3 regions of the Exiguobacterium sp. UBA1053 genome follow, and region 3 is predicted to be linked to each of the others. Evidence: riboswitches for the same ligand, from Rfam matches in the RefSeq annotation. Region 3 holds a riboswitch; each other region holds the start of a gene.
What was found. A riboswitch is a leader RNA that binds a small molecule or an ion and turns the genes downstream of it on or off. The one in region 3 is predicted to bind lysine.

Region 1: it holds a riboswitch for lysine, as region 3 does, so the genes downstream of both, B3G15_RS05075 (aspartate kinase) here and B3G15_RS07475 (Na+/H+ antiporter NhaC family protein) in region 3, are expected to answer to the same signal.
Region 2: it holds a riboswitch for lysine, as region 3 does, so the genes downstream of both, B3G15_RS00715 (amino acid permease) here and B3G15_RS07475 (Na+/H+ antiporter NhaC family protein) in region 3, are expected to answer to the same signal.

What each region holds. Positions count from the first base shown of each region.
Region 1 is NZ_DCDO01000005.1:183,034-193,880, forward strand. Features, by position in the region: gene alr (alanine racemase) at 1-65, opposite strand, end outside; gene B3G15_RS05050 (branched-chain amino acid transaminase) at 62-994, opposite strand; gene dapD (2,3,4,5-tetrahydropyridine-2,6-dicarboxylate N-acetyltransferase) at 1,020-1,727, opposite strand; gene dapB (4-hydroxy-tetrahydrodipicolinate reductase) at 1,714-2,460, opposite strand; gene dapA (4-hydroxy-tetrahydrodipicolinate synthase) at 2,457-3,338, opposite strand; gene B3G15_RS05070 (aspartate-semialdehyde dehydrogenase) at 3,356-4,348, opposite strand; gene B3G15_RS05075 (aspartate kinase) at 4,362-5,561, opposite strand; lysine riboswitch at 5,674-5,851, opposite strand; gene argH (argininosuccinate lyase) at 5,922-7,292, opposite strand; gene B3G15_RS05085 (argininosuccinate synthase) at 7,289-8,494, opposite strand; gene B3G15_RS05090 (GNAT family N-acetyltransferase) at 8,613-9,041, opposite strand; gene B3G15_RS05095 (alanyl-tRNA editing protein) at 9,038-10,186, opposite strand; gene phnF (phosphonate metabolism transcriptional regulator PhnF) at 10,315-10,847, shown strand, end outside.
Region 2 is NZ_DCDO01000002.1:48,616-59,462, reverse strand. Features, by position in the region: gene B3G15_RS00735 (DUF2252 domain-containing protein) at 1-579, opposite strand, end outside; gene msrA (peptide-methionine (S)-S-oxide reductase MsrA) at 647-1,594, opposite strand; gene B3G15_RS00725 (hypothetical protein) at 1,664-1,846, opposite strand; gene B3G15_RS00720 (solute:sodium symporter family transporter) at 1,907-3,667, opposite strand; gene B3G15_RS00715 (amino acid permease) at 4,209-5,690, opposite strand; lysine riboswitch at 5,822-6,010, opposite strand; gene B3G15_RS00710 (MarR family winged helix-turn-helix transcriptional regulator) at 6,176-6,631, shown strand; gene B3G15_RS00705 (diguanylate cyclase) at 6,768-7,859, shown strand; gene B3G15_RS00700 (TetR/AcrR family transcriptional regulator) at 7,903-8,508, opposite strand; gene B3G15_RS00695 (HlyD family secretion protein) at 8,700-9,356, shown strand; gene B3G15_RS00690 (DHA2 family efflux MFS transporter permease subunit) at 9,369-10,847, shown strand, end outside.
Region 3 is NZ_DCDO01000012.1:96-10,942, reverse strand. Features, by position in the region: gene B3G15_RS07525 (nitroreductase family protein) at 1-512, shown strand, start outside; gene B3G15_RS07520 (nitroreductase family protein) at 562-1,197, shown strand; gene B3G15_RS07515 (NAD(P)/FAD-dependent oxidoreductase) at 1,274-2,590, shown strand; gene B3G15_RS07510 (DEAD/DEAH box helicase) at 2,612-4,048, opposite strand; gene rlmN (23S rRNA (adenine(2503)-C(2))-methyltransferase RlmN) at 4,112-5,185, opposite strand; gene B3G15_RS07500 (ABC transporter permease subunit) at 5,310-6,116, opposite strand; gene B3G15_RS07495 (ABC transporter ATP-binding protein) at 6,113-6,994, opposite strand; gene B3G15_RS07490 (methyltransferase) at 7,007-7,666, opposite strand; gene B3G15_RS07485 (heme oxygenase) at 7,756-8,076, shown strand; gene B3G15_RS07480 (hypothetical protein) at 8,201-8,938, shown strand; lysine riboswitch at 9,031-9,209, shown strand; gene B3G15_RS07475 (Na+/H+ antiporter NhaC family protein) at 9,321-10,847, shown strand, end outside.

The sequences.
Region 1 (10,847 bases), on a different contig from region 3:
AAGACCGATGCGACGTTCTGTCGCACCGCCTTCCGATCGATCGTGACGAGTGTACGCGTCGTCATTCTGCGACAGCTGGTGTCACATACGTCAACCAATCCGCATATTGCGGCAATTGACCTGTGACGGCTTGACGGTAAAGATCGAGCAACTCATCTGCGACGTTCCGTGTTCCGCCGTTGATGGAGATATGATCGATTTCACCGACACTCGTGATTTCAGCAGCTGTTCCTGTTAAGAAGATCTCATCTGCGACATATAACTCATCGCGTCCGATGTGACGTTCGACGACAGGATAGCCTTGATCTTGTGCCAAACGGATGATGACTTGGCGTGTGATACCGTCGAGTACTGAACAATCAAGTGACGGTGTATGAATCGTTCCGTTTTTAAGAAGGAAAAGATTCGCAACACTCGCTTCACTAACGTTTCCGTTCATGTCGAGCGCGATGGCTTCATCAAATCCATCACGGATCGCTTCACCTTTTAAGAGTTGTGAGTTCATATAGTTCGCAGCCGCTTTCGCTTGCATCGGCATCATCGTTGATGAGACGCGGCGGTATGATGCGACTTTGGCACGGATGCCAGCACCTTTATCGAAGTATTCCCCAAGCTCCCAGCAAGAGATGCCGACATGAACCGTCGTATCTTTCGCCATCAATGCTTGCCATGGCGTACCGAGGAACACGAATGGACGGATATAACACGATTCAAATCCGTTTTTCGCAACTAAATCAATCGTTGCTTGAACAAGTTCGTCGACAGTATACGGAATCGTGACATGGTAGTACGCACAACTGCGGAAGAGACGCTCGATATGTTCCTTCAATTGGAAAATCGCCGGTCCGTCCGGTGTCGCGTATGCACGAATTCCTTCAAAGAATCCACTACCGTAGTGAATCGCATGTGACATGACGCTCGTGTTCGCATCTTTCGGATCATGAAAGACTCCATCTAACCAAATTGCTTCTCCATACTGTGTATCCACTGCCATGTGTTTTCCTCCTCTTCGACGTCAATCAGAGTGAACGTAAATCATCCACCAATTGCGTCTTCTCTTCTGTTTTCGCATCTTTCTGTTTGATGACACGTGCAGGTGTTCCAGCAACGACGCTTCCAGCAGGTACGTCTTCTGTGACGACACTACCAGCAGCGACGACGGCATCTTTGCCGACTTTGACGCCTTCAAGAATGACTGCATTTGCACCAATCAAGACACCGTCTTCAATGATGACAGGTGTTTTTGAAGGTGGTTCGAGGACACCCGCAACCACGGCACCTGCGCCGACATGAACGTTTTTCCCGATCGTCCCACGTGCACCGACGACAGCGTTCATATCAATCATTGTACCATCTCCGATTGATGCACCGATATTGATGATTGCACCCATCATGACGACTGCGTTGTCACCGATGACGACATGATCACGAATCCATGAACCTGGTTCGATGCGCGCATTCAAGTGACGTGTATCAAGCATTGGTACCGCACTGTTGCGACGGTCATACTCCACGTGAACATCCGTGATGCGATCTGAATACTTTTCTAAGAAAGTAGCCGCAAGTCCTGCATCCGCGAAGAAAATCTTTGATTCATCTGATCCGAATGCTGTAGCGCCTTCGATCGTCAAGCCCGCCAAATCGCCGTTGACGTAAAGTTTTACCGGTGTTTGTTTTTTAGCATCTTTAATGAATTTAGCAATTTCGTAAGCATCAGTGAGTAACATGTGAATCCTCCTGTGTGTAGAGCGTCTCTAATGTATAGAGTCCCGCTGTTTTTTGAATGAGTGCCTCAGCTGCTTTGATCGCACCAGAAGCAAATACTTTTTTTGATAGCGCTGTATGTTTGATTTCAATCAATTCGTCGACACCTGCGAATAAGACTTCGTGTTCTCCGAAGATCGTTCCACCGCGCATCGCGTGCATCCCGATCTCGTTCGTCTCTCGCTTTTGCCGCGTCTGTGACCGGTCATATACCGGTGTGACGTCACGTGCCGTCTGAATCGTTTGCAATAACAACTCCGCTGTTCCGCTTGGCGCATCGACTTTTTGGTTGTGATGTTTCTCGAGCAATTCGATGTCATACGCTCCTGCTAGTGGTACGAGTGTCTTCAGCAGTTGCTGCACCATCGCGATACCGTACGACATGTTGTACGACTGGAAGATCGGAATTTCTTTTGCGGCGTCCTTAATCGATGCCAGTTCCGCCTCAGAAAAACCAGTCGTTGCGATAACGAGTGGTGTTTTTGTCGCCAGCCCGTATGCGAGCAGATCAGGTAGCAAACTCGGATGCGAGAAGTCGATGATCGCATCGACCGTTTCTGACATCTCTGTTAGCTCGGCATATGAAGCGATCGTATCGGATGACTTCGTCCGGTCAACGATCGCCACGACACTTTGTGGTGCGAGTTCGACGACGTATTGTCCTGTCGCCCCATAACCGTGTAACGCGAGTTTCATCGAACCACTCCTTTGTAAGCCCGCATCGTTTCGAGTAAGTGGGCATGTCCCGCTTCCGATTGACGGACGAGCGGCAAGCGCGGCGCACCGACAGCAAAGCCAAGTTCTTCAAGCGATGCTTTGACTGGAATCGGATTAACGTCACTGAACAAGGCACCGATGACCGGTAACAAGTCTGCCTGAATCCGGCGAGCCGTGACGAGATCTTGTGCGAGTAACGCCTCAGCAAGTGCTTGTGTCTCTGCTGGGTACGGGTTCGAAAGAACTGAGATGACGCCTTGTGCCCCCCATGCCATGTACGGCAGGATTTGATCATCATTTCCACAGAAGACCGCGAAATCTTCCGGAATCGCCGCCATCAGTTCACCCATGAAGCTGACGTCTCCACTCGCCTCCTTAAACGCTTGGATTCGTGGATGACGTGCTAACGTCACTGCTGTTTCGACTGCGATCGCAACGCCTGTCCGCGACGGAACGTTGTACAGCATGATTGGTAATTCGGTTGCATCAGCGACCGCCGTGAAATGTGCGACGAGACCCGCTTGCGATGTTTTATTGTAGTACGGTGTGACGAGCATCGCTGCGTCCGCACCGAGGCGCTCTGCGAGTAACGTCTTCTCGATTGTTGCTGCCGTGTTGTTCGAACCCGTTCCGGCAATGACGGGTACTCGTCCTGCCGTGATTTGAACGGCAGTCGTCAGTAGTTGTTCGAATTCCGTGTTCGTCAGTGTCGATCCTTCTCCTGTCGTTCCTCCGACGACAAGCGCCTGAATTCCTGCTGCGAGTTGTTGCTCGATCAAGCGTTCGAATACGTGTAGATCCAACTCGCCTGCTTCATTAAATGGTGTGACGAGCGCTGTACCTGCTCCTTTGAACATGAAGAACTCCTCCTTTTTTATGAATGAATCGACTGTTCGATTGCTTGGCGTGCGACTTGTACGGCATTCGAGGCGGCACCTTTTCGAATGTTGTCGGCTACACACCAGAGATGGAACGTGTTCGCGAGACTATCATCTTGTCGAATCCGACCGACGTAGACGTCGTCCGTACCACTTGCATCGAGTGGCATCGGATAACGCGTATTCGCGACATCATCGATGAGGACGACGCCCGGTGCGCCTTCAAGTGCTTCACGGATCGCTGCAACCGTCGTCGGCTGCGTAAACGTGACGTTGATCGCAACCGAGTGAGAATTCGTGACTGGAACACGCACACATGTCGCACTGACTGGTAGTGCTGGAAGATTGAAAATTTTCCGTGTTTCGTCAATCATCTTCTGCTCTTCTTTCGTATAGCCGTTCTCAAGGAACACATCGATATGTGGCAAGATGTTATCGTGAATCGGATGCGGATAATTGACGGGCTCTTCTCCGCGTGCTCCACGTGCCAGATCCTCGATTCCTTTTTGACCAGAACCGGATACGGCCTGATACGTCGTATAGTTGACACGCTCGAATCCCAGTGACTGGAGCGGTGCTAAGGCGACGACGGATTGAATCGTCGAACAGTTCGGATTTGCGATCAAGCGGTCCGTCGCTTGAATCGCTTGTGGATTGACTTCTGGCACGACAAGCGGAATCGTCTCCTGCATCCGGAAAGCACTTGAATTATCAACGACGAGTGTTCCGTTTTCAGCTAGTAACGGGGCATATTGTTCACTGATCGTTCCGCCCGCCGCGAACAACGCGACATCGATCCCGTCTTCCGTGATATTTGGTGTCAGCGCTTGGATCGTGATGGCTTCTCCCTTGAACTGTACCGTGTTCCCTGCTGAACGAGCAGAAGCGTAAGCGGACAGGCGGCTGACCGGGAAGTCCAGTTCGGCTAGTACTTGTAACATTTTTTGACCGACGGCGCCGGTTGCTCCAATGACTGCTACATGATACATCCTGTTTTCCTCCTTATAACTCGAACGCGTTTGCAATCGCTGCAACCGTCCGTTCAATATCTGCTTGTGCAATCGTGTATGAGATGCTGATTTCTGAAGTCGTAACTTGATAGAACGGAATGTTCTCTGCTCGGAAGATTGCGAACAATTTCGAAGCGACACCTGTTGCATCCCGCATCCCGATTCCGACGACAGATAATTTCGCGTGTTGATTATGGCGATCGACCTTGACTGTCGTGAAGCGATCCATGATGTCTTTCAATGCTTCATCGAGGAACTCTTCTTCGTCGAGTGGACAAGAGAACGATAAGAAGATGTCACTGTCGAACGTCGTTTGACTGATCATGTCGATATTGACGTGACGGTTCGATAAGAGTTCGAAGATATCGGCTACTGCTGCGTTCGTTTGCGGTACGTGTTTAATTGATACCGTCAAGACGTTCTTCGTGACACTGACACTCGTGACCGCTTTTTGTTCCATTGTTTCCGTCGCTTCCATGATCCATGTTCCCCTTTTTGATTCAAGTGTTTTCCCGACGAAGATGTGTACGCCGTATTTTTTTCCTAATTCGACACTCCGCATTTCCATAACCTTCGACCCGAGAGCGCTCATCTCCATCATCTCATCATATGAGATGTGCGGAATCGGTTGAGCAGTGGCATGGATTCGTGGATCAGCCGTATACACACCGTCGACATCAGTGTAGATTTCACACCGTTTATCAAGGACTGCCGCAAGAGCAACAGCCGTCGTATCCGATCCGCCTCGTCCGAGTGTCGTCACGTCACCAAGTTCGTTGACACCTTGGAATCCGGCGACGATGACAACATCGTACGTTTCGAGTTTTTGTCGTAATAGATCTCCATCGATCTGTTTGATTTTACTTTTCGTATGCACGCCCATCGTGCTGATCCCTGCTTGCGCGCCCGTTTGCGATAACGCTTTGACGCCAAGTGAGTTGAGAGCGATGCTGAGTAATGAAATCGTCTGTTCTTCTCCGATGGCAAGCAACCGATCGAGTTCTCGCCGCTCAGGGCGATCCGTGATGGCTTGTGCCTGAGCGATCAAAGAATCTGTCATCTTGCCCATCGCCGAAACGACGACGACGAGTTTTTCACCTTCGGCTGCGCGACTCTTCAAATAATTCGCAATAGACTGAATCTGTTCGACAGTCGCAACCGAGCTTCCACCAAATTTAAGTACAGTTGTCACAATCCTATCTCCTTTGTCCCGATACAGAAAAAAACGACGGGCCGGTAGGAGCGTTCCTACGGCCCGTCGTTATCACGATCGGACAAACGAAGACAAAGTCATTCGTTCTTTTACGTAAGATAGCGCTCCGAAACATCGGTTTCGGCAGTACAACGGATCTTAACCGTTGTACCAGCAAATAAGAAGAAGCATCTTCTCGTTCACTTCGGCGGACTTCCCCTTTCACATCATTCAGCATGCTTGCCTTCAAGAATGATGCTACTCATGTCATCCGCGCCTCTATCTGTCGGTTGTTAGTTACAGTTATAGCAGACATCTTTTGTTAAATCCAGTCATTTGACTGATTTTTTTCAAAATTCGTCAATTCGCAAGATGCTGTTTCGCGAGTTCGAGTTGCTCCGAAACGGAAGCAAACCCTGTACCGCCGTAGCTTGTCCGGCGTGCCACTGCTTGAACCGGATCGAGGAGCGGATAGACGTCTTCTGTGATATCAGGATGGAACGTTTGATACGTCTCGAGATTCAAGTCCTTCAGGAAACAACCGTTCTGCACACAGTAAAGGACGGCTTTCCCTACGATTTCATGCGCTTCCCGGAATGGTATGCCTTTCGTTACAAGGTAGTCGGCGAGTTCCGTTGCATTCGAGAAGTCTTGCATTGTCGCCTTCTTGAGCGCTTCGGTCTTAAACGTCGCGGATTCAATCATTCCGGTGAAGATTTGAACGGATTGGAGAACGGTATCTGCTGTATCGAAGACCCCTTCCTTATCCTCTTGCATGTCTTTGTTGTAAGCGAGTGGTAATGCCTTCATCGTCGTCAAGAAGCCCATCAGGTTGCCGTAGACGCGACCTGTTTTTCCACGAATCAATTCAGCAAAATCAGGGTTTTTCTTTTGTGGCATCATGCTTGAGCCTGTCGAGAAGGCGTCAGACAACTCGATGAAGCCGAATTCTTGCGACGCCCAGATGATGATTTCTTCACAAAAACGTGAGAGATGCATCATGACGGTCGAGGCGATTCCGAGATATTCAATGACAAAGTCGCGGTCGGAGACAGCATCGAGACTGTTCGGATAGACCGACTCAAAACCGAGCAACTCGGCAGAACGGAAACGGTCGATCGGGAACGTGGTCCCCGCGAGCGCGCCTGCCCCGAGTGGTGATTTCCGAATTCGTTTTTGATTGTCCGTCAACCGTTCGACATCACGTTCGAACATCCAGAAATAAGCGAGCAAGTGATGCGCAAGCGAGATTGGTTGTGCCCGTTGCAAATGCGTATACCCCGGCATAACCGTCTCGATATGTTGCTCAGCTTGTTCCGTAATGACCGATTGGAGCTCGCGTAATGCCGTCGTCAACGCTTCGACATGCTGCTCCATCCATAGATGTAAATCGGTTGCGACTTGATCGTTTCGGCTCCGTGCCGTATGCAGTTTTCCTGCAACCGGACCAATCTGTTCCGTCAATAGACGCTCGAGATTCATGTGAATGTCTTCATCTGCTAGCGTATACACATGATCCGCTAACGTCGTTTCCAGTTGCTTCAGTCCTTGCTCGATTTTTGTCCACTCGTCTTGAGCGAGGATCCCTTGTTCAAATAGCATCTGCGCGTGTGCGAGACTGCCTTTTAAATCGACGCTCGCTAATTTTTGATCGAACGTGATCGATGCTCCGAAGGCTTCCGCTTGAGCGGAAGCACTTTCCGTAAAACGTCCACCCCAGAGTTTGGTCATTTCGTTACACCCGCCTGACGATGTACGCTCGCATGAGTCGAAACGGCAAGTCCGTGTAATTTGATGAAGCCTTTTGCTGCTTCATGATCGAACGCGTCTTCTTTCGTATACGTCGCAAGTTTCTCATCGTAGAGTGAGAAAGCGGACTGACGACCTGTCACGGTTGCGTTTCCTTTGAACAGTTTAACGCGAACTTCTCCTGTGACGTCCTGTTGTGTCGCCGTCAGGAATGCTTTCAAGCCTTTCGTCAATGGTGCATGGAAGAGACCGTTATAGATCGTTTCTGCGTATTGTTTGCTGAGTAGTGGTTTGAAATGTGCGACGTCCTTCGTCAATGTAATCGTCTCGAGTGCAGCGTGAGCTTTGAGTAAAACCGTTGCTCCTGGGCACTCATAGACTTCCCGCGATTTGATACCGACGAGACGGTTCTCGACGTGGTCGATCCGTCCGACCCCATGTGCACCAGCGATGATGTTCAGTTCCGTGATCAGTTTCGCAAGTGGATACGTCGTTCCGTTGATCGAGACCGGAACACCTGCTTCAAAGCCAATGATGACTTCTTCTGCCTGATCCGGTGCGTCTTCTGGCGCTACTGTTAACGCGTAAGCGTCTTGCGGTGGCTCTGTCCAAGGGTTTTCTAGGACGCCACACTCGTTACTCCGTCCCCAGAGGTTCATGTCGATTGAGTATGGGCTGTCGAGGTTGATCGGGATCGGCACGTTGTTTTCTTTCGCATAGGCGATCTCTTCTTCCCGTGACCATTTCCATTCCCGAACCGGTGCGATGACTTCGAGTGATGGATCAAGTGCTGCGACCGAAACTTCGAACCGGACTTGGTCGTTCCCTTTTCCGGTACATCCGTGAGCGACCGCCGTTGCACCATGTTGATGCGCGACTTCGACGAGCTTTTCTGCGATCAACGGACGCGAAAGCGCTGAAATCAACGGATAGGCATTTTCGTAATGCGCGCCATATTGAAGTGCTGGCAAGACGAAGTCTTGTGCGAATTCTTCTTTAACATCGAGGACGATCGATTCGATCGCACCGACGAGGAGTGCTTTTTCTTTAATGACGGATAAATCTTTTCCTTCTCCGACATCCATGCATAAGGCAATGACGTCATAGTCCTTGCTCAACCATTTGATGGCTACCGATGTATCAAGTCCCCCAGAGTACGCTAAGATCAATTTTTGTTTCGACATGTATAATTCCCTCCTGGTTTTAAATTCATCTGTCTGTATAAAAATTCATTATGAATTATATATATACATAGAAAACAAAAAAAAGAAACCCTTTTTGCAGGATTTCTTTCAAAATGACTTACATTTTTTTCTCCATCGTCCGGTGCGGGATGCCCGCATCATCGAATTCATCGGAGACGATCGTATACCCGAGTCCTTGATAAAACGGGATGGCTTGAACTTGTGCACCGAGTGTCAGAAGTTGTTTCCCTTCACGCCGTGCGACACGCTCCATCGCCTGCATCAACTCACCACCGTATCCTTTTCCTCGTGCTGTCGCTAGCGTCGCGACACGTTCTACCTTCATCCGTTGGTCGTCATATGGGCGGGTACGTCCCGTTGCGACCGGTCGACTCTTTTCATCGAGGACAAGCAGATGAATCGCTGTTTCATCATGTGTATCGTATTCAAGATGGCGTGGTACGCCTTGCTCCTCGACGAAGACACGCTCCCGGATCATCCGGACGGCTTGATGTTGTTCTGCTGTACGTACTTGAATGACTGTCATGACTGATATTCCTCCCGTAATCGATCGACATATGCCATCGCATCATCCCGATTCGTAAATTGTGCCTGTGCCTGAACCGCACTTCCTCCGCCTCGCCCATTGAATGCTTGAACATATGCTTTAGCGAACTTCCCGAGATGGGGTTCACCTGGACTACTCATCAGTAGCTTGTTCGTCGTCGCATTCCAGACGACGCCGACGCGTCCCGCTGCTTGAATCGCTTTAGCAAGTTGCTCGGATATTTTGATTTCTTCATCCAGATGTTCAAACACAAGAATGCCTTCTTGTTGTTCTAAAGCGTGAGCGAGTGTGAACGTTGCGAGTTGTTCCTGGGCGTGTTCGACCTGTTTCGTTAAGCGTTTCTGCTCTTCTTGTAACGCTTGGACGGCTTCTAGCATTTGAACTGGTTTGACCGACAAGGCTTGCGCCGCTTCCCGTAAGGCTCGTCGTTCTGCCTGAACGAGTTGGTATGCCCGTTCCTTTGCGACATAAGAAAGACGAATATTTCCACGAATCCGCTCGACTCCGGTAAAGAGAATCGACTCAAGCTGTGCCGTTGAATCGAGATGCGTTCCACCACAGGCACTATAATCGAGTGTGCCGATTTGAACGACGCGAATTCGTCCTTCGACTTGTGGTGTTTTTCGTAACGGTAAGCATAGCGCTTCCGCCTCGTCATACTCTGTCGCCGTGATCGGTAATCCTTGTTCAATCACCTGGCGTAATCGTCGATTCAGCTGTTCTTGTTGCATAGTTGTCCATTCAGATGTCTCGATATCAAGCGTCGAGACCTCACTTCCCGTCCGAAAACTGAGTGTCTTGATATTTGATTCATCTTGTAGGATCGCAGAGATGACATGTTGTGCCGTATGCTGCGCCGCATGATCGATCCGGACTGCGTCATCTACGATACCGGTGACGTCACCTGTGAGCGGCGTCGCCAGTTGGTGCCAGACGACACCGTCTTCGATTTGAACGTCAAGGACCGGTTGGTCGTTCAATGTTCCACGATCTGCCGGCTGTCCACCGCTCTCCGGATAGAAGTAACTTTTCTCTAAAGCAACCCAATAGCCATCTATTTGTTTTGTCGTGCGAATGGATGTCTGAAAGGTTCGGACATCGGATTCTATTTGTTCGGGGCGCATGCCTCGACCACCTTTCTCTGTCAGTTTCACTCTGTATTATGCCATATTTCATCCAGAATCGTTTGTCGGCTTGCCTTTTTCCTAGTACACTAGACGAAAGACTACCGATCGCGAAGGGACGAAATGCCGTGATTCAGCATATCAATAAAAATTCACCACTCCCCATCTACTATCAAATCGAAGCTGCCTTAAAACAACAAATCGAAAGCGGTGTTCTTCAACCTGGCGATCTGATCCCGTCCGAGCGCGAATTTGCCGAAGCGCACCAAATCAGCCGAATGACGGTCCGACAAGCCATTTCAAACTTGGTCAACGCCGGTTACTTGATTCGTCAAAAAGGACGTGGAACATTCGTCGCGAATAAAAAAATCGTCATGCAACTGTCTGGATTGACGAGTTTCTCGGAAGAGATGGAGCACTTAGGTTTAGAACCAACGAGTGCGCTACTTTCCTATCAAATCATCGACGCCTCGATGACGATTGCCAATAAGCTCCGGATTCGCGAAGGAGCATCCGTGTATGAATTGAAACGTTTACGAATCGCAGATGAGCAAGCGCTTGCCCTTGAGACCGTCTATATCCCGGAACAGCTCTTACCTGGACTCGATCAAGACGTCGCGACCGCATCGCTCTATGCATTTGCAGAAGCGAGCGGATTAAA
Region 2 (10,847 bases), on a different contig from region 3:
ATCCACCAGTTTCGTCCGCTCTCCCATTAATTCCTCACGTTTCTTTTCTGCTTTTTTGATCAACTTCTTGATTGGTCCTTTCGTATTATCCCGCGTAAAACAGACATCACTCGGATCTTTTCCGAGAGCGTACTTTTTTAAATCGTGTAAGTATTCCAGGACATAATTTCGAATCGCAGGAGCCGGATCGTATCCTGCCTCTTCAGCGAACAACCGGACGGAGACCGCCATGCGAATCAAATCGTATAGATAAGATCCTAAGTACCCTTCATCAAAGTCATTGACGTCGTAGATGATCTCTCCCTTCGCATTGCCATGGACACCGAAATTCTCAAAATGAAGATCTCCCTGAATCCACGTCGGTTTATCACGAGGCGTATCAAAACCAAGGGGGATTCGCGTCACGTCATAATAAAACAGATGCGAACTCCCACGGAAAAAGCGAAACGGACTCAAGCTCATCTTGTCGTACTTTTCCTGACGTGCTTGCTCATCGAGCTGACGGATTTCGTGATCGTAGAAATCAAGCACCATCGCAATCGTCATTTGTCGAATCTCTTCATATACGGGTCGAAACATTCGATTCTCTCCCTTCCATTTGAAAAAAGAGCAGTCAAAACGAAATCGTTTGACTGCTCTTTACGTGTTACTCGAAATGTTTTTTATATTCCCCATATCCTGCCGAATCAAGCTCTTCAAGCGGAATAAATCGTAATGCTGCTGAGTTGATACAATAGCGAAGACCACCAAGTTCTGTCGGACCATCATCGAAGATATGACCGAGGTGACTATCCGCATTCGCAGAACGCACTTCCGTCCGCGTCATCCCGTGACTCGTATCGAGTTCGACTTCCATCTTGTCTTCTGAGATCGGTTTAGCGAAACTCGGCCAACCACAGTTCGACTGGAACTTATCTTTCGATGTGAAGAGTGGTGTACCATCGACGATATCGACGTACAGTCCTGGACGTTCTTCATCCCAGTATTCGTTACGGAAAGCGGGTTCTGTCCCGTTCTCTTGTGTGACTTTATACTGAATTGGTGTCAGACGCTCTTTCAGTTCTTTTTCCTTACCTTGGTCCTTCCACGCTTCCTTGATGAATTTCGCGCGACCTGAGCCGACACTATACATCTGATAACGGAACGGATTCTTTTTATAATAATCTTGGTGATATTCTTCGGCTGGCCAAAACGGCTTTTCTGGACGAATCTCTACCGCGACCGGACGCGAGAAGCGTCCTGATGCGTCAAGCGCTGCTTTCGAACGTTCAGCTGCTTCACGCTGTGCTTCATCGACATAAAAGATGGCCGGTTGGTACGATTCACCACGGTCATTGAATTGACCTCCACCATCTGTCGGGTCAATTTGACGCCAGAAGATCTCGAGTAATTCTTCGTACGTAATGACGGACGGATCGTACGTGACTTCAACCGCCTCCAAGTGACCTGTCGTTTCCGAACAGACCTCTTTATAAGTCGGGTTCTCTGTATGACCACCGGTATATCCTGAAATGACCTGCTCTACCCCATCATATTTATGGAATGGCTTGACCATGCACCAGAAACAACCACCTGCAAATATTGCTTTTGCCATCTATCTTCCCCTCCTCTGTATGTGTCTATTTTACCGCGTTCAGAGAATGGACTCGACTTTCCTGCTCATTCAATCCTCTGGGTTCGCTTTTAGACGACGCATGACGAAGTAAATCGCCGCAAAGACAAGAAGAAGTCCTCCGAGCGAATACCAGATGTTATTCAAACGATAAATCATTTGGTACAAGGCAAGCGTCACAAGCAATAATGCGATCGGTAAGAAGGCACGCTTGAAGTGGTACCAGTAATTCACGAAGATCGCCTCCTGTTTTTCTTTCATCTTACCCGATATGTCATGTCTTCTGCGAGAGGATTATTCTGCTTGACGGTACTCTTCTTCGAGATAGGTCCGGTACTTCGCTTCCCAAGCGTTTAGCGACACACGCCATAATACGATCGTTGCAATGACAAGTCCTAACGTAACCGGCCAGAACCAAATCGATACGATGCCTGCTGTCGAAGCCAGTCCGATTTTTGAAAACAGAACGTACGTCCAAATGATGGATGTGCATAATAAGATCGAAACCGGAATCGCGAATTTCCATGGAGTGAGCTCGACAGACTGTCGTCGATTGACCTTTCTTGACTGGACGACCGGGTAACGATATCCCATGAATACCATGAACAGCACTTCAATCACGAGTAGAATACCGTACCCATGAATATAGCTAATGCCATGATCCCAGCCGAACAGTTGTTTGAAACCGAAGACGAATAAGTAATACGCGAACACGTGAAAGACGATGACGATTTTCGCTGCAATCGCCGGAATTCGTTTCATGAAAATCCCCATTAATACGATGACGAGAATCGGAATGTTGAAAAAACCTGTGAATTGCCGGATCAAACTCCATAAGCCGTCCGGCGCGTACATCAAGAATGGTGCGATGACGAAAGAGATTAAAGCAACGATCGTTCCGAACCATTTACTGACAAGAATCAAATGTTCATCACTCGCCTCTTTCGCAAACACCGGCTGATAGATATCGAGGACGAAAAGTGTTGCAATACTGTTTAGCAACGAGTTAAACGAACTGAAGACGGCTCCGAGTAAGACAGCCAAGAAAAATCCCATCAGCGAGACCGGCAGTAACTCCGTAATGAGTTGAGGATATGATAAATCACCGCTTGTTAGTGTGTTCCCATACAAGTGATAGGCAATGATCCCAGGAATCAGCATGAAGATTGGAACTAATAACTTTAAGAATCCTGTCATGAGGACGCCCTTCTGTCCTTCCTTCAAATCTTTTGCCCCGAGCACACGTTGAATGACATATTGATTGAGTGACCAATAAAATAAGTTCGCAAATAGGATACCCGTGAAAATCGAGAAGAACGGAACGGCATCGGTTGAGCTTCCGATTGCGTTCAGCTTCTCCGGTTGCACAGTCGCAATCGTCTTCATCCCTTGAAGTAAATTCCCATCACCCAGTGTGATAAAGCCGAGTACCGGAACTAGGAATCCAACGAAGACGAGCCCGATCCCGTTCAAGGTATCCGAGACAGCCACCGCACGTAGTCCTCCAAAAATCGCATAAATTGCTCCGATGATCCCGACGACCCAGACGACTAACCAAAGGGATTGCGTATAACTAAGACCAAATAGTTCCGGAACATCGAATAGCTGCAAGACAGCAATCCCACCCGAATAAAGCATCGAAGGAATCGTGACGCACATATATCCGAGTAAAAAGAGTAAGACTGTCATCCGGCGAACCGTCTCATCATATCGGTGACTTAAGTATTCCGGTAACGTCGAGATACCAAGCCCGAGAAACTTCGGGAGTAGATAAATCGCCATGATGATGGCAGCAAATCCCGCCGTGACTTCCCACGCCATACTCGACATGTTTCCCATGAAGGATTGTCCATTTAGTCCAATCAACTGTTCTGCCGACAAATTCGTCAGCAGTAGCGATCCGGCAATGAAAACGCCACTTAGCCCTCGTCCCGCTAAGAAGTATTCATCGACGCCTTGTGTTTTCCCACGCGTCAATCGGTAGGATATGTAAGCAACGAGCAACATGAAAAACGCTGCAGAACCTAATGTGAAAAATAATTCAGATGTAGTCATGCGTCTCCCCCTATTCTTTATTCATATTTCTATTTTTGAATACTTATTCATTGATTCCTTTTTTATACTTTTTCAAAACTATATTTTAGAGAACGTTTTCATTTAAGGGAATAAAAAACCACCTTCAATAGAAGGTGGTTCCGATTGCAGAAAATGGACTGACTCAAAAAAAGAATGACACGTCTTTTCACGCCCTTTCCTCATACGAGACACAAGCCAGTTTTCCCGCTCCAGTCGAGCAGGAAAACGGGTCTTGTTTGTCTCTGAAAGCGCAAAATTGCGCTTTTTCCTGTAGGAGTGGCGTGTAACGTGTCATTCTTTTTTATACCGTCAGGAGAATCAGAGAAGCGTTTTGTTCACTCGACATCGCTTCCTAGGGAATAACAAGCAAGAGCGACCCTGCAGCGAAGCGATGCTTGTCCCTGGAAAAACGATTCGAAACGAACAAAAAAGCGCAATCTTTCTCATCAGACTCATCAGAGAAAAATTGCACTTTGTCTTCAATCTCAATCACCTTCATTTATAGAAGGTGGTTCACACATTATGATTGACGTGGATGTTCCGGGAAGTCCATCTCGTCATAACGAACGATCGACGTTCGATTTTTGAATTTATGTCCTAACCAGAAGGCAAGGAATAATGGAATACCAACATACGTTGCGGCAATTCCGACCCAATCGATTTGATCCGCAAGGAATGCTGCGTAGTTTTGACCAACGATGACGAGGAAACAAAGACCGAATGCGAACAGCGGACCAAACGGGAACGCTGGTGCAACATATGGTAAGTCTTTCAACGAGTGACCTTGTGCAAGGAATCCTTTACGGAAACGATAGTGACTGATTGCAATCCCGAGCCATGCGATGAAGCCTGTCATCCCCGAAGCATTGAGTAACCACAAGTAGACTTGTCCACCAAACATCGACGTCAAGAAACAGAGTGCACCGATTGCTCCTGTTGCGAGCAAAGCGTTACGCGGTACACCGTTTTTCGATACTTTCGCGAACAACTTCGGTGCATCCCCTTGGCGAGCAAGCGTATAAAGCATCCGAGTCGAAGCATACATACCTGAGTTTCCGGCAGATAGAACAGACGTCAAGATGACGGCGTTCATGAGTGCTGCTGAGAACGCAAGACCTGCTTTTTCAAAGACGAGCGTAAACGGACTAACCGCTACGTCCGTAATGTCATTCGAAACCAAGTTCGGACTCGTATACGGAATGAGCATTCCGATGACGAAAATCGCGAAGACGTAGAAAAGTAAGATACGCCAGAAAACTTGTTTGACTGCTTTAGGAACGTTCTTTTTCGGGTCTTCTGACTCACCCGCGGCAATCCCGACGAGCTCCGTTCCTTGGAAACTGAATCCAGCAACAAGAATGATTCCGATGACGGCAGGAATCCCACCGACGAACGGTGCATCGCCAAGAGCAAAGTTTTTAAAGCCAACCGGTGGCTCCGATGTAAAGACACCGAAAATCATCGCAACACCGACGACTAAGAAGACGATGACGGTAACGACTTTAATCATCGCAAACCAATACTCCGCTTCCCCGAATCCTTTAACGGAGAAGTAGTTCAAGCCGATCATGAGTAAGAGGAATAAGGCACTGAAATAAAATCCAGGAACATCCGGGAACCAGTACGTCATGACGATTTGTGCTGCGACGAGTTCAACTGCGATCGTGACTGCCCAGTTGTACCAGTAGTTCCAGCCGAGTGCAAAGCCGAATGATGGATCGACGAATTTTGTTCCATATGTCGAGAAGGATCCAGCGACCGGCATGTACGCTGCCATTTCACCAAGACTTGTCATGAGGAAGTAAACCATCAGACCAACGATTGCATACGATAGGAGCGCACCACCTGGTCCTGCTGCTGCGACGGAAGCACCGGACGCAATGAAGAGTCCTGTTCCGATCGCTCCACCGATGGCGATCATTGACATATGACGGGCTTGTAATCCACGTTTTAATCCTTCTGCTGTCGAATCTGTTGTTTGTTTCACATCTAGATTGTTCATTTCGTTCGCTTCTCTCTTTAATAAATTTTTGAGAGGACACTTTTTGAATGAAAAAACAAAAAGCGCCCTCATCTTCCAGATGGAAGATGAGAACGCAACATAATAAAATGGATGCGCCTCATTCTACCGTCGTGAAAGATAGCTCTCCACAAGTAGGTGATACCCGACTTGTGACAGTATTAGACCTATTTGATCTAATCCCAATCGATCATCTTCAAAGCGATGATTGATTTCGGCAATTCTTCCTTTCAGGTCACCTCATCTGTCGCTTGACGACATCCGTAACCGTACTCTTAAGAACTGCAACCTCCATCCCACTGGTTGAGTGAGAACTGAATTAAGTTAGTTATTACTACGCCATATTACACAAAACGCCACGAAATTGTCAATTGCCTTTTTCGAATCTGGGGTAGTCGATGGTAAAAATCCGATATGTTTAGTACACTAAATGGTAGAAGTCCACTGAGAGAAAGGATGCTGCTTGCATGCCACAGGAACGTGATTTGCTAACTTATCGACTCGAGGAACAAATGCGCGTCATTCTTCGTACCCTGCGACGTGAACTTAACCGGCTATTTGAAGGAACGGCGACCCGGAGTGAGTTTTTCATCTTACGAAGCCTTTCAGAAAATGGTCCTCAGCGCCCGACGCTTCTTGCGGAACAATTTGAGCTCGCGACGAGTCAAGTCACTGCTTTGACGGATAAGCTGTATAAACAAGGATATGTCACACGGACACGCTCGACGGAAGATCGTCGTTCAATCGTCCTCGCTTTGACGGATGACGGAGAACGTGCATTTCGGGATCTCGAAATCGTCCGGAAAAACTATTTACAAGATCGCTTCGGTACATTGACGGAAGAAGAGCTGGAAACGATGATTCGTGTCTTTGATAAAATTTTACTGACGATGGATGAGGATTCTCTTACTTCATCTTCTTAAAAACGGTAGATTTTCTACCGTTTTTTATTTTTCATCTAAACATTTATGCCTGTCTAACCGTTATCTAGTTGAGTATACTGGAAGTATATATATGGAAATCTGTTAGTTGGGGAGCTGGGAGGATTTGTTGTCCATCATGAATCAATTCATCATTAACTTTTGTCTACTGTTTACAACGATTACTCTCTTGTTCTTACCGTTTCGGAATCAACCGCGTATTTCATTGAACTCCAAATGGTGCATTCGACTTATACTCGGAGCAGTCTCTGGTTTGATTGCGGTCTTATTGATGTTCAATGGGATTCAAATCGATGTCGCCCGTGTTGATTTACGTATCGTTCCCGTCGCGATTGCCATGCTGTTCGGTGGTTTCCCAAGCGCCATCGTTGCTGGTGCAATGATCATCGGGACACGTTACTTTTTAACACCAGTTGATCAAATGGAAGGATTTTATTTATCGACGTTGATCATCGTCTTGTTCATCACGACGATCGGGATCATTCGTCGATTCGTCCATGTCTCGATGCGTCATTTTCAGCTTATGGTGTTGGTCGGTATTCTCTATTCGTTACCCGCCATCTACGTCCTGACGCACAGCTGGTCGACATTCTTTAAAATCTCGATTGCGTACGTCTTCTTTAATTTATTTGCTGGCTTTGTCGCTTTTCGATTGCTGACGGAATTACGCCGTCACTTCGAAAACATCCAGTATCAGCAGAAACTCGCCATGACGGATGCTTTGACAGGGCTCGCCAATCGTCGTCGCCTGGATGACTCGCTTTCGCTTGTCGGCTCGACCGACCAAGGCTATTCGCTTGTACTCATCGATATCGATTTCTTCAAGCATGTCAATGATACATATGGTCATGATGCGGGCGATGATGTGTTACGCCAACTCGGCATGACTCTCGCTTCCTTGACCCGTCCAGACGACCTCGTCGGACGGTACGGTGGTGAAGAATTTTTAATCATCTTACCAAGTACTTCGGCGAAAGAAGCGCAAAAAATAGCAGAACTAGCTCGGTTGACGGTCGCACGTAACCTGTTCCCAACAGCAGATGTACCTGATCTGCAAATTACGATCTCACTTGGGATTTCCCATTCCAGTGGTTCGCATACGTCACTTGAAGCATTACAACAGGCAGATAAAGCGTTGTATTATTCAAAAGAAAGCGGACGGAATCGGAGTACGATCTATACGAAAGAACTTGCATTCCGACAAGCTTAAACTGATTGGACACTTCCGCAGGGAAGTGTCTTTTTTTACGTCTTCATTCCGTCTCTTTAGGAAAACCGATACTCTCAACCGTTCCAAAGACGATCATCCGACTTAATTGTTCTGCCATGTATTCTGATGAATACGGTCGACCGTTTCGTAACCAAGAAATCAACAATCCCAACTGTCCACCAATGACATAGTTCAATAATAAGTCTCGATCGACGAACGTAGCTTCTTCTGTGATTTGCGGTCGAAACACAATTCGATAATTCTCTTTCAATGTATCGAGAAAACGAGAGATGAACGTTTTGATCGGTCCTTGAACGAGCATCGTCTGATAGAATAGTTCATTTTCTTCGATATGAATGAACAAACGAGCAAAATAGCGACTCACCTGCTCGACTGTCGGAAAGACAGTTCCTGTACCCGTGATCCGAATTGCTTGTTCAAGTGCCTTCATTTGCTCCTCAACGATTTGGTCGAGCAAATCATACTTATCCGTATAGTGTGCGTAGAAGGTCGAACGGTTCACACCGGCTCCATCCGTCAGCATTTTGACAGTAATACTCGAGAAGCTGTGCGTCTTCAATAAACGAAATAATTCCATTGTAATACGGTCACGTGACCGTTTTGGTCGGGGATCACGGCTCTCATTCATCCATATTTCACTCCTTTTCCATCCTCTTTTCATTAATGAATCCGTTATCATCTATTTTTCCAACATTTTGTCGGAAATTGTCGGTTGTTTGTTAGCTAATGATCCATATAATTAACTATATTAATTACTCCTCCCCCAGAGGAGTACTTTTTTTGAATCGATTGTACACAAGAAAGGATGCTAACACACCCATGAGTATGAAAAAATTATTGATCATCAATATCGTGACACTCATCGTTTTAATCGGTGGTGGTGTTGTCGGATACTACTATTACGATCAAGCAACGAGCTATGTCAAAACAGACAATGCGAAAATCGACGGTAAGATGATAACGGTTGCGAGCCCAAGCGCTGGTAAATTAACAGACTGGTCTGCGAAAACAGGCGAATCACTCGCCAGTGGAGCAACAGTCGGACACGTCATGACGGCACAAGCCGGACAAAAACCGACGGACCTCTCTGTTTCAATGCCCTCAAAAGCAACGATCGTTCAGTCGATGGCGACAAAGAACGGCTTCGTCGCAGCAGGTACACCTCTCGCCTATGGTTTTGACTTAAACGACCTTTGGGTCACGGCGAACATCGAAGAAACAGAAATCGATGAAATCAAAGTCGGACAAACAGTGGATGTTTACGTCGACAGCTATCCGGACACGACACTTTCTGGTGAAGTCGAGCAAATCGGTATGACGACGGCTTCCACGTTCTCAATGATGCCTTCTTCAAACGGAAACGCGAACTACACGAAAGTCGCACAAGTCATTCCAGTTAAAGTATCACTCTCGCAAGAAAAATCACTCGACATTCGACCTGGTATGAATGTGACCGTCCGCATTCATAAGGATTAAGGAGGGACGTTCATGTCTACTACCTTCTTGTTCGGATACAGTGCGTTCACGATTCTGATCATCATCGGCGTCAACTGGATTGCCCGTCGAAGTCGCTCATCCGACACGGCACTGGCGACGGACGGACCGACACTTGAGGAATCCCTCGAGGCGGAACCGACGATGACCGTGACACCACCAGTCGCAGCACCTTCTAAACAGGTATCGACTGAAAACGTCAGTATTCCGAAAGTACTGACGGTCTTACTCATCGGTATGTTCATTGCTATTTTGAACCAAACGTTGATTAATGTCGCGTTACCAGTTCTGATCAATGACTTCAACGTGTCGACGTCCACTGCCCAGTGGTTGACGACGGGCTTCATGCTCGTTAACGGGATTTTGATTCCGATCAGTGCCTTTTTGATGCGAAGCTATACGTTCCGCCAGCTGTTCCTCGCTTCGATGACACTGTTTTTCTTCGGATCGGTCATCTGTTCGATGGCAATGAACTTCCCGGTCATGATGATCGGTCGTGTCGTTCAGGCAGCGGGGGCTGGTATCTTGATGCCACTCGGATCAAACGTCTTCATGACATTGTTCCCACCGCATAAGCGCGGTGCTGCCATGGGAATGCTCGGAATCGCGATGATTCTGGCTCCTGCTGTCGGACCTACGATCACGGGATATGTCATCCAAAACTATGACTGGCACGTCATGTTTTATGCGATGTCCTTCTTTGGATTAGTGACGTTGTTACTCGGTACGGCTTGGTTCCGCCTGACGCAGCCACTCTCGAAACCTTCTTTTGACGCACTGGGCGTCTTATTCAGTACGATCGGATTTGGGAGTCTCCTTTACGGATTCAGTGAAGCCGGGAATGACGGCTGGGATAGCCCGATCGTCATCAGCACGATCGTCATCGGCTTAATCGGAATTGCTGCTTTTGCGATGCGTGAGCTATCGATGGAAGATCCGATGTTGAATATTCGTGTGTTGAAAGTACCGGAATTTTCGTTCACCCTCTTCATCAACGTCATCGTCACGATGGCGTTGTTCGGTGGGATGTTACTTTTACCGATTTACCTTCAAAGCATTCGCGGTTTTTCACCGGTCGATTCAGGTCTTCTCCTTTTACCCGGATCACTAATCATGGGTATCACCGGACCGATTGCCGGTCGTTTATTTGACCGCTTCGGTATTCGTCCGCTCGCTATCTTCGGTTTGACGTTGATGACGTACGGGACATGGGAATTGACGCAATTGAACATGGATACGTCGTATTATTCCATCATGGGCATCTACATGCTTCGGTCATTCGGTATGGCATTCATCATGATGCCGATCATGACTGCCGGTATGAACGCTTTACCGATGAAGATGATCCCGCATGGAAACGCGACCCAAAACACACTTCGTCAAGTCGCCGGCTCCATCGGAACGGCAATTCTCGTCACCGTTATGACCCGTCAAACGACGGCTCACTTGGCAGACGACGCGAATCAGTTTACG
Region 3 (10,847 bases):
TCGCACCTTCTTCTGTCAACATGCAACCATGGCGTTTCCTCGTCATCGATAGCGAAGAAGGCAAAGCAACACTTGCACCACTCGCGAAATTCAACCAAGTCCAAGTCGAGACATCTTCTGCTGTCATCGCCGTCTTCGGTGACATGAACGCTGTTGATCAACTCGAGAACATCTACGATACAGCTGTCGCAAAAGGGCTCATGCCACAAGAAGTACGCGATCGCCAAGTACCAGCGATCCAAGGGATGTACAGCAGCGTATCAGCAAACGACTTGAAAGACAGCATCTTGATTGACTCGGGTCTCGTCTCGATGCAATTGATGCTCGTCGCTCGTGCACACGGTTATGATACAAACCCAATCGGTGGTTACGAGAAAGATCAAATCGCGGAAGCATTCGGTCTTGAAAAAGATCGTTATGTACCGGTCATGTTGCTATCGATCGGTAAAGCGGTGGACGCTGGATATCCATCAGTTCGCCTACCAATCAACGACATCGCAGACTGGAAATAAGTTTTTTACACTATAAAAAAAGAAAACACACAAGGGAGATTGAATAATTATGACTACTCAAACAACAACGGACTTCATGGAAATCGTCAAAGGACGCCGCTCGATTCGTAACTACGACACGAACGTAAAAATTTCAAAAGAAGAAATGACACAAATCCTCGAAGAAGCAACACTTGCACCTTCTTCAGTTAACATGCAACCATGGCGTTTCCTCGTCATCGATAGCGAAGAAGGTAAAGCGACACTCGCACCACTCGCAAAATTCAACCAAGTTCAAGTCGAGACATCTTCTGCTGTCATCGCTGTCTTCGGTGACATGAACGCGGTCGATAGCATCGAGACAATCTACGACATGGCTGTTGAAAAAGGTCTTATGCCACAAGAAGTACGTGATCGCCAAGTACCAGCCATCAAAGGTTTCTACCGTCCAGAAGACGTTGAAACATTACGTGATAGCATCTTGATTGACTCAGGTCTCGTTTCGATGCAATTGATGCTCGTTGCTCGTGCACACGGTTACGATACAAACCCAATCGGTGGTTACGAAAAAGACCAAATCGCAGAAGCATTCGGTCTTGAAAAAGAACGTTATCTTCCAGTCATGCTGCTTTCAATCGGTAAAGCAGTCGACGCAGGATACCCATCAGTTCGTCTACCAATCGCTGACATCGCAGAGTGGAAATAAGCGATCTCACCTAGTCCGGATTCCTTTCACAGGAATCCGGCTTTTTTGTATACTCAAAGAAAAGGAGGCGTCTGTGATGTATGATGTGACGATTATCGGAGCCGGTGTGGCAGGAATTTTCCTCGCCCATCAGCTTGTTGAAGACGGACAACGCGTCCTACTGCTCGATGCCGGAAAACCGATTCGCGAACGAACAGCAGAAGATGCGTATCTTGGATTCGCAGGGCTTGGCAAATCAGAAGGAAAGTTCAATTATGCGACGGGATTCGGCGGGGAACTCGTCTCAAAAATCGGTGAAGAGACGACACGACGACTGTTCCAAAAAGTCGATGATCTCTTATGTACATATGGTGGAGGTACAGTTGAGACCTATTCCACGCATTCCCCTACTGTAGCGTCTCGTGCCCGTCGCGCCGGTCTACATTCGGTCGAGACGACCGTCCGTCATTTAGGCACAGTACGGACAGCTGCTGTCTTCACGGCGTTTGAGGACGCCTTATTACCGCGTCTCGATGCCCGATTCGAAACGACAATCGAGCAGATCACGAAGTCGAAGTCGTTTACGATCAAAACAGCGGACGAGACCTTCGTCAGTCAACGGATCGTGTTCGCGACGGGTCGTTCTGGTGCAGACTTTACGTTGCACCAGTTAGCGACGCTTGGTATCACCCCACAGCGGACCCGACTCGATCTCGGGGTGCGAATTGAGACGGATGAGGTACTATTTCGGACATTGTTACAGGAGACGTTCGAGACGAAGCTCGGTTACGACTCGCCTTACGGTCAAGCCGTCACCTATTGCATGAATCCGCGTGGACGGATCATCCGCAAATATCAAGAAGGACTCGTCATGCCGGACGGTCAAAATGTCCACGAGACAGCAGACGGCTCGACAAATCTGAACTTCACGCTATTTCTCCCGCGGTATTTTTCAACACTAGCGAAAGCGAATGCGTATGCCGCACGCATCATTGGCGGAATCAACCAAGGTGGTGATCGCATTCTCGTTCAGCGACTCAGTGATTTCCGAGCATCGCGAGCGACGGCACACGATCGATTGAGTCGTAACACCATTGTCCCTTCCCTAACCGCGTCTCCCGGTAATTTGCATGCAGAAATGCCTGCAGAAGACCTGCTCGTCTTAGAAGGGTTTTTAGAACGCCTTGAGCAACTCCTTGAAGTGGAACTTCCGGGAGATACGTTGCTTTATGGACTAGATGGCAAGTTTTACGCACCGATGCTTGAGACGTCAGAGACGTTTGAGACGACATGTCCTGGTGTCTATGCGATCGGTGATTGTTCCGGTGCTACACACTCGCTTGCCCAAGCAGCCGCAAGCGGACTCCATCTTGGACATGCCTTGACGCAAAACAGCCGGTCCCTCTTCGCTTAAGCGGAGAATGACCGGCTTGTCTTATTTCTTGAATGCTTCGTACACTTTCAATTGTTTCCCTTTGACCTTCGTCGTCTTCATCGCCCGGAGGACAAGCGGACCTTTCCCGTTGAGGATATCGACATACGTCAACGTATCCTGAATCGAGATGATGCCGATGTCGTCTGCTGTGACGCCTTCAATCTTCGCAATCGTTCCAACGAAGTCGACGGCACGGAGTTTTTTCTTTTTCCCGCCGTTAAAGAACAATTTCATGATGTCCGCATCAAGCTGTTCCGTTTTCGAAGAACGCGTATCTTCCGTCGCCATCTTCTCTTCGAATGCATCCGCTGTTCGCATCAAGTCCTTTTCCGACGGTGCTTGGCGACGTGTCAGTTTCCCGTGATACTGCTCGATTTCCTTCAGGCGACGTTCGTCTGCCGGTGTGACGAGACTGATTGCTTGTCCTGCTGCTCCTGCCCGCCCCGTTCGACCGGTCCGGTGAACATAGCTTTCTCGTTCGACAGGGAGATCATACTGGATGACATGCGTGATGTTCTCGATATCGATGCCGCGTGCCGCGACATCTGTTGCAACGAGAATCCGGAACTTCCCGGCACGGAAGGCTTTCATCGCATCGAGTCGATCGTCTTGTTCCATCCCACCATGGATCGCTTCAACCGGATAGTCATGTGCGCGTAGACCATTCGCGACGAAATCAACGTGTTCTTTCGTCCGACAGAAGATCATGCAACGATCCGGGTTTTCAGCGACCAGGACATCTTTTAAAATGGCAAACTTCGTCTTATCCGTCACCGGAATATAGCTATGCGTAATCGTTGAGACGACGGTTTCACCCACTTCGATCCGTTTTGGTGCCTCCATGTAACGGTCACTCAACTGTTCGATGTCTTCTGGGAAGGTCGCAGAGAACAATAGTGTCATCCGCTCCTTCGGTAACTCAGACAAGATGGCATCGACTTGATCGAGGAAGCCCATGTTCAGCATTTCGTCCGCTTCATCTAAAACGACGTAACGGACTTTCTCAAGCGATAACGTGCCCCGCTCGATATGATCGCGTACGCGTCCCGGTGTTCCGACGACGACGTGTGTCTTTTGCTTGAGCTCCGTGACTTGCCCGCGGAACGGTTGCTTGCCGAAGACAGCTGTCGCTTTGATCCGCTTATAACGTCCGATGTTCATGATATCTTCTTTGACCTGCAAGGCGAGCTCACGTGTTGGCGTCAAGACTAAGACTTGTGGTTTGTTTTCTTCCCACTCGACGAGTTCACAAAGTGGAATCGCAAAGGATGCCGTCTTTCCGCTTCCCGTCCGTGATTTGACGATGACATCTTTTCCAGATAGTACGACCGGAATGACGGATTGCTGGACTTCGGTTGGTGTCGTATAACCGAGTTGCTCGATCGAATCGAGAATCGGTGTGCTTAAGTTAAAATCATTGAATCGTGTACGTGTCATAGAATGTCCTCATTTCTTATCGTAAAAAAAGCTTCCCACCGAAACGATGAGAAGCCCAACGAATTATTTGGATGCTACTTTATCTTTTTTGATTTGCTTACTACGTAATTGACCACATGCCGCATCGATGTCTGTTCCGTGCTCGAGACGAACACCACAGTTCAAGCCGTTCTTTTTCAACGTATCGTAGAACGTCGTGATATCTTCAGACGTACTGCGCTGATATTGACCGTGCTCATCGACTGGGTTGTACGGAATCAAGTTGACATACGTCAGGTGACGTTTGTCTTCGAACAGTTTTGCGAGTTCGACTGCGTGTTCTTTTTGGTCGTTGACGCCACGAAGCAAGATGTACTCGATCGTGATTTTACGATTCGTCGTTTGAACGTAATAATCGATCGCTGGCATCAATTTCTCAAGCGGGATCGCCCGGTTGATTTTCATGATTTGCGTACGCAATTCATTGTTTGGTGCGTGAAGCGAGATGGCTAAGTTGACTTGGAGTTTCAAGTCAGCGAACTTGTAGATCTTGTCTGCCAAACCACTTGTTGAAACCGTGATGTGACGTGCACCGATCGCAAGACCATTGTGGTCCTTGATGACGTTCAAGAAGTCAACCATGTTGTCGAAGTTATCGAACGGTTCACCGATACCCATGACGACGACGTGGCTGACACGTTCTTCGTTACCGACTGCATCGAGGTGATGTTGAACGTTCATGATCTGCTCAACGATTTCGCCTGCTGACAAGTCGCGGCTCTTCTTGATCAGACCACTTGCACAGAAGCTACAGCCGATGTTACAGCCGACCTGTGTCGTAACACAGACAGAAAGACCGTATTTATGACGCATCAAAACCGTTTCAATCAAGTTGCCATCATATAATTTGAAAAGGAACTTGATTGTTCCGTCTGCTGATTCTTGCTTGACCGCTTCTGTCATCGAGTCAATCGTAAAACTCTGATCTAACAACTCAAGGCAATCCTTGTTGACATTCGTCATTTCCGCGAAAGTCGTGACACGTTTACGGTAGAGCCAATCCCATACTTGTTTGGCACGGAATGGTTTGTGCCCTTGATTCGATAACCATTCTGTCATCTGCTCAAGCGTTAATCCATAAATGGATGGTTTATTCATTTCGAAAGACCTCATTTCTTTTTCCAGAACTACAACATTCCTTTATCTTAGTAAAAATCAGCGCGTGACGCAACGTTCAAATCCTAAATGTTCACTTTCTGTAAAGTTTTTGCGCCACTTTCGATCAAATCGACAGACTCCGACGTCCGAATTGAACAACTGCTCCAGTCAAGAACACAAGACAGAGGACAAGTAAAAGAATGGAATGAAGAAGAAAATGATCCGTTCCTTCTAGTAATTGCGTCGTATTGAATAAGGAGAAGACGGATAGATAACGGAGCCACTCCGTCTTGTCACTTAGTTCCGACAGAATCGTCAAGACGATCGATAGGACAAGCACACTACCAGCAAGCGAAAAAGCACGACGTTCTTCGTCAAATAACGTCGCAACGAATAACGTAAAGGCACCGATCGCGAAGAGTAACAATAGCGCATTGAGTTGAATCCGCCATAAGATGACGTCATTGATCGAAATATCTGTCATCCACCAGTCGGATACCATCAAGACAAGTCCATTCAGTCCTACGAGAACCATACTTGCGATACCCATGACGATCGCAACAGCAAACGTATACGCATTCCGGGTGATCGGGGCTGCGAGATAGACGATCAGCTCTCCATTGTCGATTGGTCGCGCAACGAGTCGCGCTGCTAATGAGAGCAAGAATAGACTCGCAATGACTTGAAAAATCAGTCCATAATAGTTTCCCCCGAGCAGATCCAGTACATTCTCGAACCCTGTCACCTTATCGTATTGAAATGCTTTTAAGACTTCTGGAGGTAACGCTTCTAGTTTTGCTTCTAGTAAACCGGTCTTCATCATCGATGGATAAAGCAACGCAAGCATCAATAAGTAGAGACTCGTTCCAATCGCATAAGCAAGCACGGGCTTTCTAACCTGCTTGAATAAAGAGCGGATCAGCAATATCACGACGATTCCTCCTCTCCATAATAATGCAAGAAGACCTGTTCTAAATCATCTGCTGACGGACGAATCAGCCGTACATCGTACTGCGTTAAATAAGCGATCGCCTGATTCAAGCTCAGCGTCTCATCCGTTTGAAAACTGACTTCTGTCCGCTTCGGTTCAACACCGACTTGCATCGCGAACTGTGCTGCTTCCACCTCCGTTCGGAAGACGATCGTGTACGTCTTTCGACTCGATCGAACCAACTCATGAATATCCGATTCGACGATGATGCGCCCTGTTTTGATTAAAGCCGCTCGATCGCACGATTTTTCCATCTCCGGAAAATGGTGTGAACTCATTAGAATCGCTTTTCCAGCATGCTTCTCCTGTTCGATCCACTCTAAAAAACGCTCTTGCATCAAAGGATCGAGTCCACTGGTCGGCTCATCAAGTAGATAGACGGGTGCATCCTTCATGAAGCAACCGACAAGTGCCAATTTTTGTTTCATCCCTTTTGACATCTTGCGGATTTTCGTCTTCGTCTCAAAAGGAAATCGTTTCAACAACAGTTGTCGCCGTGCCGGATCGCTACCGTGTAGTCGTTGCATCAAATCCAGCATATCTGCTCCCGTCATGTCTCCAGGTAAACTAATCTCCCCTGGCAAATAACCGACCAATTTCTTCACTTCTTTACTTTGATTCCAGCAATCAAAACCACCGATCGTCGCCTTTCCACCATCCGCCGCCAGTAGTCCCATCAAATGTCGGAGTGTCGTTGATTTTCCAGATCCGTTTGGTCCGATGAAACCGAATATCGTACCCGGATCAACTGTAAAACTGACATCGAATATCCCACGCCCCGGCGCAAATTCCTTCGTCACATGCTCCAAACGGATCATCATCCGACCTCCCTATCTTTTATTTCTTTCCTCACTGTATTCATACCCGTTTTGAAGCAGTTTGTTCGGATCAAAGCGATAGATGACGAACCGCTCGTCATGATTTTTTTCATAGAGGTCTCGTAATCGAATCTCATCGATTTGCTCGAATACGGTATGGCGCTCCAAGTACTCCCGATATTCATCGGTCGGGTAATACAAGATGAGATCAACCGAACGCGGGGAACGTTCGACCGAACTTAAAATGTGATCGATCACTTTCATGAAAATTTGTGAAGAGAATGGATTAAAGAAATAAAACTTATTCGCCTCATCCGGAATGGTATACTGCTCGGCATACGTCTGTTCGAATCGCAAACTTCCGGAACGCCGCTTCCGTCGACTTTGGTAGTTCGCCATATTCCGAAGTGCGTCCTCGTAAAATTGTCCGTTCATCTCGATTCCGATGACGGAACAGTCAAAACGATCGTGTAAGTAAAAGTTTAAACGCCCTTTCCCACACCCGAAATCGATGACAGTATCCTCTTTTTGAAACGGATAGGTTTCGCATAATTCGCTGAGTGCCGCATAAGGCGTCGGTTCATAGCGATTGTAGTGACTAAACACACCATAAAGGTGTTGCATCTCAATGGTCTCAATTCGTAATCGTTGATCATATTCCTGTTCATTCATCGTCTTTTGTTCCTTCTTTCCGGCATTCTTTCCCTCATCGTACTATACTGAAGAAGTACGTTACTCGTTTTTTGAAAGGGGATTTTATGATGATCGTCGTTACGAACCGGATTAAAGTCAAAAAAGGGATGGCTGCAGCTCTCGCTCCTCGTTTTACACGTCCAAGTGGACTTGATACGATGGACGGATTCATCCGTGTTGAGGTCTTATTGACGCAAAACATCGAAGAACACGATGAAATGAACGTCAACATGTACTGGGAAGATATGAAGAGTTTTCAAGCGTGGCGGGAGAGTGACGATTTCAAAGCGTCACATAGTCGACCTGCGAGTAGTGAGGCAGGAGAATCGCCAATGCTCGGCAGCGAGATTCTGACATATGAAGTCGCTTCGGTCAAAGAACGCGCATGATGCACGAAAAGGACTCGTATCGAGTCCTTTTTTATATACCTATACACAAATAGTGAAAGGGTCGAATTGTCACAAATGGTATTATTTGTTATCATAGTGCCATTACAGAGAGAGAGGGTCCTTCATGAATTCATTAACTATTTTTGAACAAGCCATTCGTAGCTTACCTGACGATCGTACGTTACGACGTGATGAATTATGGACGGACGATTTTTTATTGCAACAGGAGAACGAGCTGACCGTCTATTACTCTCCGATTGGCGAATATGTCAATACTGAAGCAAAAGTCGTCATCATCGGGATCACACCAGGTTTTGAACAGATGCGAATCGCTTTCGAAGAAGCGACGGATGCCCTCCATCATGGTGTTTCATTAGAAGAGACGGCACGCCTCGTCAAATATACAGCAAGCTTTGCTGGAACGATGCGACGTAATCTCGTCCAGATGCTTGATACACTCGAGCTTCCAGCATTGCTCGGAATCGAGACGACGGCTAGCTTATTTCATCAACATCAGAAATTATTGCATCCAACGTCACTGTTAAAGCAACCCGTCTTTTATCGCGAAAAGAATTACTCGGGTCATCAACCGAAGATCAATCGTAGCCCTTTATTAAGGCACTACGCGGAAGAACACTTCGTCGCTGAGATCAATCAGTTACAAAAACCAGCGTTATTGCTTCCGCTCGGTCGGGTCGTCGAGACGCAAGTCCGTGGATTGATTCATGATGGACGAATCGAACAGCATCAGCTTCTTTCCGGATTCCCCCATCCATCTGGCGCGAACGGTCATCGAAAAAAACAATTCGAGGAAAACCAAGCCTATTTGATGAAACAGCTCATTCAATATTTTGCTGAATAAACAACTTTATCTTAAATTATCAGAATATATGGTTGAATCGCTTCTGAAATACATGATAAAGTGTCCATAAGAACAGAATATGACTATTCTATCGATGAGGTAGAGGCGCGATTTCAATCAGTACTTGGTCCGAGGATGACAACGAAGACGACTACAGGAAAGGTGACATCGCCGAAATGACAGTATGTGTCGAGCATATCGTCGTTGGTCGATTCGGGAAACACCCGATCGATTGCCATACATAACAATTGTATGGAGCGCTCCAATTCGGCTAAGAAAGACGCATCCAGCGAGGGTGTCGGCTTTGTTGCCGGTGCCCTTGCTTTTTTTGTGCCGCGGGGTCTCATCTTTAAGCCATTTATTAAAGAGGAGGATATTTTTCATGATCAACTATTCAGATTCCATTATTGCCCTTGTACCTGCTTTACTAGCTATCTTATTAGCCATTTTTACCCGAAAGGTCGTTCTTTCGTTAGGTGTCGGCATTCTCGTCGGTGCCCTGTTACTTCACCGTTTTAACCCGATCGATACGGTAACCTATCTCGGCAAGAACATCTTCAGCCTCTTTTGGGCGGACGGTGCCTTAAACGAGTGGAATGTCTTATTACTTGTTTTCTTGTTATTGCTCGGCGTCCTTTCCACATTGATTCAGACATCAGGTGGCGCTCGCGCTTTCGGTGAATGGGCTTCTACGCACGTCAAGACAGCGCGTGGTGCACGCTTAGTTGCCTTCGGACTCGGTATCCTAATTTTCATCGATGATTACTTCAATAGTCTCGCTGTCGGCAACGTCAGTCGTCCGTTAACGGATCGCCGTGGTGTCTCACGTGCGAAGCTTGCCTATTTGATTGACTCAACAGCTGCGCCTGTTTGTGTCATCAGTCCGCTTTCGAGTTGGGGCGCATTCATCATCTCTATCATCGCCGGTATCTTAACGACGCACTCGATTACGGATTACTCAGCGTTTAGTGCCTTTATGATGATCGTTCCAATGAACTTCTATGCGATTTTCGCATTACTTTTAACACTTTACATCGCTTACTCTGGCGTCTCTGTTGGACCGATGAAACAGCATGAACGCCGTGCCGCGAATGGTGAACTTTTTGATGCGTCAAAAGGAACACCGATGGGAATGGCAAAAGAGGTCAACGAACATACGAACGGAAAAGTCCGGGATCTCGTCGTTCCGATCGTCGTTCTCGTCATTGCTACGATCAGTGCGTTACTCGGAACAGGTGCTCAGGCACTTGCAGCCGACAACCGCCCGTTTACTTTAATCGGTGCATTTGAGGCAACGGACGTCACCCGTTCCCTCGTCGCAGGTGTCGTCATTAGTTTGATCGTTGCCTTCCTGATGCTTATCGGTCGGAAAATTCCGGGCCGCGATTACCGTGCAAGTATTGTCGCTGGTATGCGTTCGATGTGGCCAGCAGTCGTGATTCTGTTATTCGCTTGGACGATCATCGCTGTCATCGGTGATATGAAAACCGGTGACTATCTCGCGAGCTTCGTCAGCAACTCGATTTCTGCTTCGTACTTGCCATTCTTATTATTCTTGATTGCCGGCTTGATGGCATTCTCAACAGGAACAAGTTGGGGCACATTCGGAATCATGTTGCCAATCGGTGCGGATCTCGTCATGGCTGTTGATGCCTCACTCTTGTTACCGACGCTTGCTGCTGTTCTTGCTGGATCTGTCTTCGGTGACCATTGTTCACCGATTTCCGATACGACAATCCTAAGTTCGACAGGGGCTGGATCCCACCACATCGATCACGTTACGACACAGTTACCGTATGCGCTAGTCGGTGCTGTTACTGCGGCAGTCGGTTATTTAGTCATCGGTTTCACCGAGTCTTCAGTCTTCGGTTTCATCGGAGCCTTAGTTACATTCGTACTCTTTGTCGTC